Regions from separate parts of the Hafnia sp. CBA7124 genome, predicted to be linked through region 1. Evidence: predicted binding sites of a transcription regulator. Region 1 holds the regulator's gene; the other holds the start of a gene.
The links. The regulator CRP, encoded in region 1, controls carbon source genes, mostly activating them, when cyclic AMP is high. The targets are predictions, from matches to a motif close to ATGTGANNNNNNTCACAT.

Region 1 (4,216 bases):
CTAGCGCACGGTGCTGGATCCTAACGCGCGTCGCGTTATAGCCATTCTGAATCACCAACATGATGGTCAGCAAAACCCAATAGGGCTTTGGCAGATGGAATAACATGCCGAGGCTACTGCCCGCAGCCAGCGTAATACCTAATCGTGCGGCGTTGCGCAGTGCTACCGACTTCAACGAAAGATAGGCGCGCAGCGCAGGCCAGAAGGGAAGCCGCTGCTGAGTGGACATCAGATTGCGTTGATATAGTGGGCGTTGGCGCTCTAGCAGGCGAGCCACACGGCTAAAATGATAATAACAGAATTTGCCAACGGGGTTATCTGGGTGCTGATTAGACAGTTTTTCTAGCGCCGATAGCTCATTATCCATCGAGAAATGTTGGGGATAACGGTGATACAAAATATCGTCGGCAACCGTTTTAAGTCGCTCGGTAATGACCTGAGCATTGCGGCGTAATATCGCCTCGGCCTGACTTTTTTCGACCAGCTTCTGCACTTCATCAGGCTGAGACAGGCTAACGGTGATGTGTTCTTGCAAGTCTAATGCGACCTGAAAATAGCGCAGCAGGCGTTTGTATTCAGGATTATGCACCAACGATAGCATGTGCATTTGCTGATAGATCTGAGCAATAAGATCCATCACTTTTTGCTGGCGTTGTAGCAACGGAGGCAGCGCGGTTTCAGGATCGATATGCTGAGTTAGCAGGCTGTATTTGGCTTCCATGTAGTCGCCAAGCTGAACGTAGAGCTGGCTGAGGTTCTCGCGGATCGGTTGCCCTTTCCACAGCAGAAACCAAAACCAGGTGAAAGCGCCATACCAAATAGTGCCGACAATATACAGCAGTGGCCCATGCCAGATCGGTACGCTTCCCGCCATGCTCAGGGTAAAAATAGAGGCAACCAGCGCGGCAGGCATAAGCCGTGCGTGTAGCGGGCTAATTTCACCGTTAACGCCAAGCAACAAGGCTAAACCGAGCATGATCAGCGGTAGGGGAATTTGCCAGAGTAAGCATTGCTGTAGCAGAAAACTGCTGAAGGCAAATAAGCTGCCGCCAACGACTAATCGTTTAATAAAGCGTTTATGCGGAGTATCGAGCCCGGCGATATTGCAGCAGGCGGGAACTAAAGAGAACATCAGCCCAAGTTGTAGATTACCTATCAACAGGCCGAATAGCACAGGAAGACACAGCACCAGCGTTTGACGCAGTGCGTAGTTGACTTCCGGGTGGTAGATGAACCGCCGCCACATAGCTAAAGAAACCCGTGCAGCAGGGCTACACGGGCGTCATCTATCAGCGAGTGCCGTAAACGACGATGGTTTTTCCGTGTGCGGAGATCAGATTTTGATCTTCCAGCATCTTCAGAATACGACCAACGGTTTCACGGGAGCAGCCAACGATCTGGCCAATTTCCTGACGAGTGATCTTGATCTGCATACCATCTGGATGAGTCATGGCATCTGGCTGTTTGGCCAGATTCAGCAGGGTCTGAGCGATACGACCGGTTACGTCCAAGAATGCAAGGTTGCCGACTTTTTCAGAGGTAACCTGTAAACGGCTAGCCATCTGAGCAGACAGGCGCATCAGAATATCTGGATTGACCTGAATGAGCTGGCGGAACTTCTTGTAAGAAATTTCAGCCACTTCACAGGCGGTTTTTGCACGAACCCAGGCGCTACGTTCTTGCCCTTCCTCAAATAAGCCTAGTTCACCAATGAAATCGCCCTGATTGAGATAAGAAAGGATCATTTCTTTGCCTTCTTCATCTTTAATCAATACAGCAACGGAGCCCTTAACGATGTAGTACAGGGTTTCAGCCTTTTCACCTTGGTGGATCAGGGTACTTTTGGACGGATACTTGTGGATATGGCAATGAGACAAGAACCATTCAAGAGTCGGGTCTGTTTGCGGTTTGCCGAGAACCATTCGCTATTATCCTCTGTTGTTATCGCTGCCCTAATATCGGGATACTGATCCTGACAGTGTGCTTATCGTGGCACGGGGCTTTGCTTATTAACTTGTATAGCACTTCATAATCGAGATATAGAGTAATAGGCTAAGGTAATTATTTCCTAGAGTTATTGATCTATACCCGTTTCAATCCATAAAGATCCATTTCGGCATAGTTTGTAGCACAGCTTTGTGCAGGTGTCTTGTGTTGTCTCGCTTCAGCATCAAGAAGTGAGGCCTCTGATTGCCTGTTTTTTATAGAAAGCGTAGTCTGATGCCAAAATTTAACCAAAGGGGTGATAAACATGCAGGCACGAGTGAAATGGGTTGAAGGGATGACTTTTCTGGGTGAATCCGCTTCAGGGCATCAAATTCTTATGGATGGAAACGCTGGCGATAAAGCACCAAGCCCAATGGAAATGGTGCTGATGTCTGCGGGTGGATGCAGCGCGATTGACGTGGTTTCTATTTTACAGAAAGGGCGACTGGACGTGCGCGACTGTGAAGTAAAATTAACCTCTGAGCGCCGCGAAGAAGCCCCTCGTTTGTTTACTCACATCAATCTGCATTTCGTGGTTACCGGCAAAGGACTGACTGATAAAGCCGTTGAACGCGCAGTCGCCTTATCGGCCGAGAAGTATTGCTCGGTAGCGCTGATGTTGGGTCAAGCGGTGAATATTACTCACAGCTTTGAAACTATCGTGGTTGAGTAACGTTTTTACTCCCAAGCATAGTTTTGGCATTCCCAACGTAATAAATCCAAGAATCGCCGCGCCGTTAAGGTCAGCGGCGATTTTTGTGAATAGAACACGCAATACTGGGCGGTGGGTAAATCGTCGATAGGCAATGCACAGAGCGTATTGCCTAATCCCAGCGGTTCCCGCATCGCCCGGGCCACGATGGTGAGGTATTGTGCCTGTTGCACCATGCTTAATCCGCACACCACGGAGTCCGTTCGGATCGGTGATTGACTAAGCTGGTGGTAAAAATTCCCCATGGCTGATTCTAGCTGCTGGTAGTAGCCCATATCGGTTTCAGGTATCAGCCATTTTGCGTGCTTCAGCTCTTCTAACGATTTAGCCTGAGAAAATGGGTTGTCGCGGTGAGCGATAATGCAAAAGGGCGATTCAAATAGCGGCTCACGTACCAGATCTATTGGCGTAGTTTCGACTGTTAGCGTGCCGATGGCAAAATCGAGTCGCCCTTCACGCAAGGCCGGTAGAAGCGTCGAGAGCTGCGCTTCTTTGGCGTGTATATTGGCCTGTGGAAACTGAGACTTAAAGGTATCAGCGGCCTGAGGAAACACGGTTAGCGCAATCAGCGATGAAAAGCCTACAGACACTGAACCTTGAGAATATTGGCTTATCTGCTCAATTTCATCTGCCGCTCGCTGTAATTCTTCCAAAATAAGCTGCGAGCGTGCCGCAAACGCGCTTCCTGTTTCAGTCAGCATCATTCCTTTAGCTCCACGCAAGATAAGCTGCGTATTCAGCGTATGTTCCAATTCTTTGATCGCTCTGCTTATTGCAGGCTGTGACTGGTTTAACGCGCGCGCGGCGGCGCGAATACTTCCTCGACGAATCACTTCCTGAAACGTTTTTAGCTGCTGAATTTTTGGCAGATATTTCACCGCGCTTCCCCTATCAATAAAAAGCATCACCCCAAAAAAAATGACATCTTACACGGTGTGGGTAAAGACGATATTTTCATCAATGCCATCTGGCGCGCAGTTAATAAAAAGAAAGTGATGCACATCACATAAGCACCCCTATGCGTTTGAGCCTCTGTCAGGGTTGACGCCGTTCAGCGAGGAGTTTGGCTATGCAATTTCAGCGCCGTTCATTGATGATTTTCTTATTGTTTATCGGCTACGCAATCGTTTATATCGACAAAACCGTGGTGGGGTTTGCTCTGTTGCCTATCGAGCGGGAGTTTTCCCTCCAGCCTGAGCAATTAGGCTATATCACCGGCGTTTTTTTTCTCGCCTATTCCATTTTTCAGATCCCCGCCGGTTGGCTGAACGATCGCTTTGGATTCAAAAAAGTCTTGTGTAGCTCACTCTTTCTGCTGGGTGGGTTTGCCATGTGCTTCGGCTGGCTGGGGCTCACTTTTGGTTTATTGCTGACGTTTCGTTTTCTGGCGGGAATGGGACATGCGGGCTATCCGACCTCCTGTGCGAAAGCGGTGACGGCAAATTTCACCGTTGAACAGCGCACTTTTGCGCAGTCTATTCTGCTGTCCTCGGCGGGGCTGGCGATGACGTTAGGCCC
Region 2 (4,216 bases), 1.9 Mb from region 1:
GGCATCGCTCAATGCGAAGATCTCTTCCATGCGATGTGACACATAGATAATCACGCGCCCTTCCGCCCGAAGTTCGCGGATCACGCGAAATAGCTGTTCTATTTCCCGCGACGACAGCGAACTGGTGGGTTCATCAAAAGCAATCACTTTGGCATTTCGTGCCAGTGCCTTAGCGATCTCAACCATCTGCCACTGACCGATGGAGAGATATTTCAGCGGCGTTTGCGGATCAATATCCAACCCTAAATGTTCAAGCTGCAAACGGCTTTCGTAATTCAGCAGTGAATTATTCACGAAGCCTTTTTTAGCCGGTAACTGGCCCAGATAAATATTTTCAGCCACCGTCATTTCAGGCACTAAATGCAGCTCTTGGTAAATAATGGCCACGCCAGCATCTAGCGCATCGGTGGTTTTATTGAATTGAACCGACTCGCCTTTAAGCACAATTTCACCCTGCGTCGGCGTATAGCTGCCGCTGAGAATTTTCAGCAACGTTGATTTTCCCGCGCCGTTTTCGCCCATCAGGGCATGGATCTGACCGGCTTGGCAGCTAAAACTGATGTCATCCAGCGCCTTCACCCCAGGAAATGTTTTCCCGATATGACGGAATTCCAAATAGGGTACGTTGGAGGTCATAAACCCTCTCCTTGCCAGCCTGCGACCAAAGCAACAGTTGGCTAAAGTCATGAATTGATAGGATCTCGCCCTCGAAGTACGAGATCCGTTTCACTTTAAAATGAAGACTGCCGCTATAACCCTTTCTTTTTCAGCTCTTCTTTGAAGTTATCACGCGTGATCAGCACCACGTCGGTCACCGCCGTGAACTTGGCGGGCTCAACGTCTTTCGTCACCCAATCATTCAGCATCTGGATGCTCTTGTAGCCATGGATATCGGGGCTTGGTAACAGAGAACCGTAGAAGCCCGTTGGGTTGGCTTTAGAAAGTTCGCTAACCGCATCGACGCCGTTGATACCAATACCGATGACGTTATCGGCTTTAAATCCTTGGCCTTCCGTTGCGCGCACGCCGCCAAGAACGGTGTTGTCATTCATGCCAACGATCAGCCAGTTTTTGACTTTCGGATACTGAACTAACATGGAGTTGGCCGCGTCAAACGCGCCGGGAATATCATTCGACTTGGTTGGCACCTTGTAGATTTGTTTTTCAGGGAAGCCCGCCGCTTTTAATGCATCCATTGAGCCTGTGGTACGGCGACGTGCGGTATCCAGTTCATCGGCGGTAATCGCCATCACCCCAGTTTCATCGACTTTCCAGCCGCGCTTGTTCATCTCTTTCCACAGCTCTTGCCCTTGGCGCGCGCCAATTTCACTGGCCGCCATCATCACCAATGGCACATTTTCCATCGGCTTGCCTTTGGCATTCACAAACTGATCGTCGACGGCGATGACTTTTAAATCGTAGCTACGCGCCTTAGCGATAATCGCAGGGCCTAACTTGGGATCGGGAGTACAAATGACAAAGCCTTTAGCACCGCTGGCAGCGAGGCTATCAATCGCGTTTAACGTTTTCTCACCGTCGGGAACGGCAATTTTAATCACGTCGAATCCCAAATCCTTTCCGGCTTTATCGGCAAATGCCCATTCCGTTTGGAACCAAGGTTCTTCCGGTTGCTTAACCAAGAAACCGAGTTTCATGTTCTCGGCCATAGCGGATTGTGACATAACGGCAGCCAGTCCAATGGCAGCCAAAGCCTTAGTGAATTTATGCATATTTCTAACTCTCCAATTTCGTCATTCTTATGTAGCAGATTTGTCATACAGACCATGCTGTTTAACGACGCAAAGCTAGGTGTACGAATTTAGGGGGTTTAGCGCAGCAGATACCAAACATATTGATATCACGCTGCAATGTAAGGTCGTTGTGTAGGACGGGCTAAGTTGTAGCGGCTAATTAAAGAACAAATAGAGAGCAAAATCACACCAGAAAAATACAGCCATTTTGTGCATATATTTAGCAATTCAATAACATTCAAAACTTTTGATGCGGGTCACATAAAAGCAAGTCGTAGCTGAAAAATACATACATGTAGCTAAGCCATCCTCACGCTAAAGGGGGCCTATTTCCTATGTTGGTTAGCAGTGAAATCTATATAACAGGAGATAGGGAATGCGCGTGAACCCCATTGCAATCGGGCTGGATTTTGGTAGTGACTCGGTGCGTTCGCTCGCCGTAGATTGTGTGACCGGTCAGGAGTTAGATACCGAAGTCGTCTACTATCCGCGCTGGAAACAAGGACTGTTTTGCGATGCGCCCGCCAACCAATTTCGCCACCATCCGCTCGACTATATTGAATCGCTCGAAAAGGCGATCAAAGCTGTGGTAGCAAGAATGAGTGCGGAACAACGTGCTGCGGTGGTCGGGATCGGTGTCGATTCCACCGGCTCAACGCCAGCGCCGATTAATGATGACGGCGATGTGCTGGCATTACTGCCGGAATTTGCCAATAACCCGAATGCGATGTTTGTGTTGTGGAAAGACCATACCGCTATCGAAGAAGCTGAGGAAATCAACCGACTATGCCGCAACGGTTCGTTCCCTGACTACACGCGCTATATCGGCGGCGTGTATTCGTCTGAGTGGTTCTGGGCGAAAATTCTGCATATCAGCCGTCAAGATCGCGCGGTACGTCAGTCCGCAGCCTCTTGGATTGAACTTTGCGACTGGGTGCCTGCGCTGTTGTGCGGTAAACAGCAGCCGCATCAGTTAAAGCGTGGCCGTTGCAGCACCGGACACAAAGCCCTTTGGCATCCATCATGGGGCGGTGTTGCTCCACGCGAATTTCTTGAAGCGCTCGATCCTTGCCTCAGCGAAAACCTGCAACAGCCTCTGTTTAGCGAAACCTACACCGCCGATCTTCCCGTGGGGAAATTAAGCGATGAATGGGCGCAGCGCCTAGGCCTCTCTACCGATGTTGTTCTCTCCGGCGGCGCTTTTGACTGCCATATGGGCGCCGTCGGTGCGGGTGCACAGCCGTATACGTTGGTAAAAGTGATTGGCACTTCTACCTGCGACATTCTGATTGCCGAACAACAGTTAATCGGCGATCGCACCATTGCTGGCATTTGCGGACAAGTTGATGGCAGCGTGATCCCAGGCTATATCGGGCTAGAGGCCGGCCAGTCGGCGTTTGGCGATATGTATGCTTGGTTCAGCCGTTTGCTGACTTGGCCGTTGCATCAGGTCGCCAAACAGCATCCAGAACTGGAACCACAGCTAGCAAACACCATAAAAAACTTGTTGCCAGCGCTCACTGAAGAGTGGGCCAAAGCGCCGCATCTTAATCACCTCCCCGTCGTTTTGGACTGGTTCAATGGCCGCCGTACGCCTTTTGCCAATCAGCGTCTGAAAGGCGTAATCGCCGATCTTAATTTAGGAACTGATGCGCCAGCACTGTTCGGCGGGTTTATTGCCGCGACGGCCTTTGGCGCCCGCGCCATCATGGAATGCTTTGAACATCAGGGCGTACCGGTGGAAAACGTCCTGACACTCGGCGGGATCGCACGTAAATCACCGGTGATCATGCAGGTATGCTGCGATGTGATGAATCGCCCGGTGCAAATCGTGGCCTCCGATCAGTGCTGTGCGTTAGGTGCCGCAATTTTTGCCGCCGTCGCCGCAGGCACCTATCCCGATATCGCCACCGCCCAGCAGAACATGGCCAGCCAAGTTGAGCGCACGTTACACCCTAACCCCGAGCGCGTGGCGCGTTTCCAACAGCTTTATGAACGTTACCAGCAGTGGTGTCAGAGCGCTGAGCCCTGCTACGCCGCCGTCAAACATTAATTCCATTTAGAATTTACGGAGTCATCATGCAACAGTTCCAACAAAACGAAGTTTGGTTCGTTATCGGTAGCCAGCATTTATACGGTCAGCGTACGTTACAGCAGGTAAAGGAGCAGGCCGAAAAAGTGGTCGCCCATCTTAATCAAGTGGGTTTACCGGTCAAACTGGTGCAAAAACCGTTAGCGACTACGCCCGATGAAATTACTGCGCTGTGCCGCGACGCGAACTATCAGGACAACTGTCTTGGCCTGCTCGTCTGGCTACACACGTTTTCTCCAGCAAAAATGTGGATCAACGGGCTACGCCGCCTAGAAAAACCATTGCTTCAATTCCACACCCAGTTTAATGCCCAGATTCCGTGGGACAGCATGGATATGGACTTCATGAATCTGAACCAAACTGCGCATGGTGG

Region 2: CPY98_RS10555 (arabinose ABC transporter substrate-binding protein) is a predicted target of CRP. The motif match lies at 1,997-2,014, and genes of this name have one in related genera.

Annotation. Positions count from the first base shown of each region.
Region 1 covers NZ_AP017469.1:4,175,837-4,180,052, reverse strand. The annotation lists gene CPY98_RS19015 (YccS/YhfK family putative transporter) at 1-1,246, opposite strand, end outside; gene crp (cAMP-activated global transcriptional regulator CRP) at 1,290-1,922, opposite strand; gene CPY98_RS19005 (OsmC family protein) at 2,252-2,659, shown strand; gene CPY98_RS19000 (LysR substrate-binding domain-containing protein) at 2,665-3,576, opposite strand; gene CPY98_RS18995 (MFS transporter) at 3,768-4,216, shown strand, end outside.
Region 2 covers NZ_AP017469.1:2,297,623-2,301,838, forward strand. The annotation lists gene araG (L-arabinose ABC transporter ATP-binding protein AraG) at 1-636, opposite strand, end outside; gene CPY98_RS10555 (arabinose ABC transporter substrate-binding protein) at 750-1,730, opposite strand; gene CPY98_RS10560 (ribulokinase) at 2,128-3,804, shown strand; gene araA (L-arabinose isomerase) at 3,831-4,216, shown strand, end outside.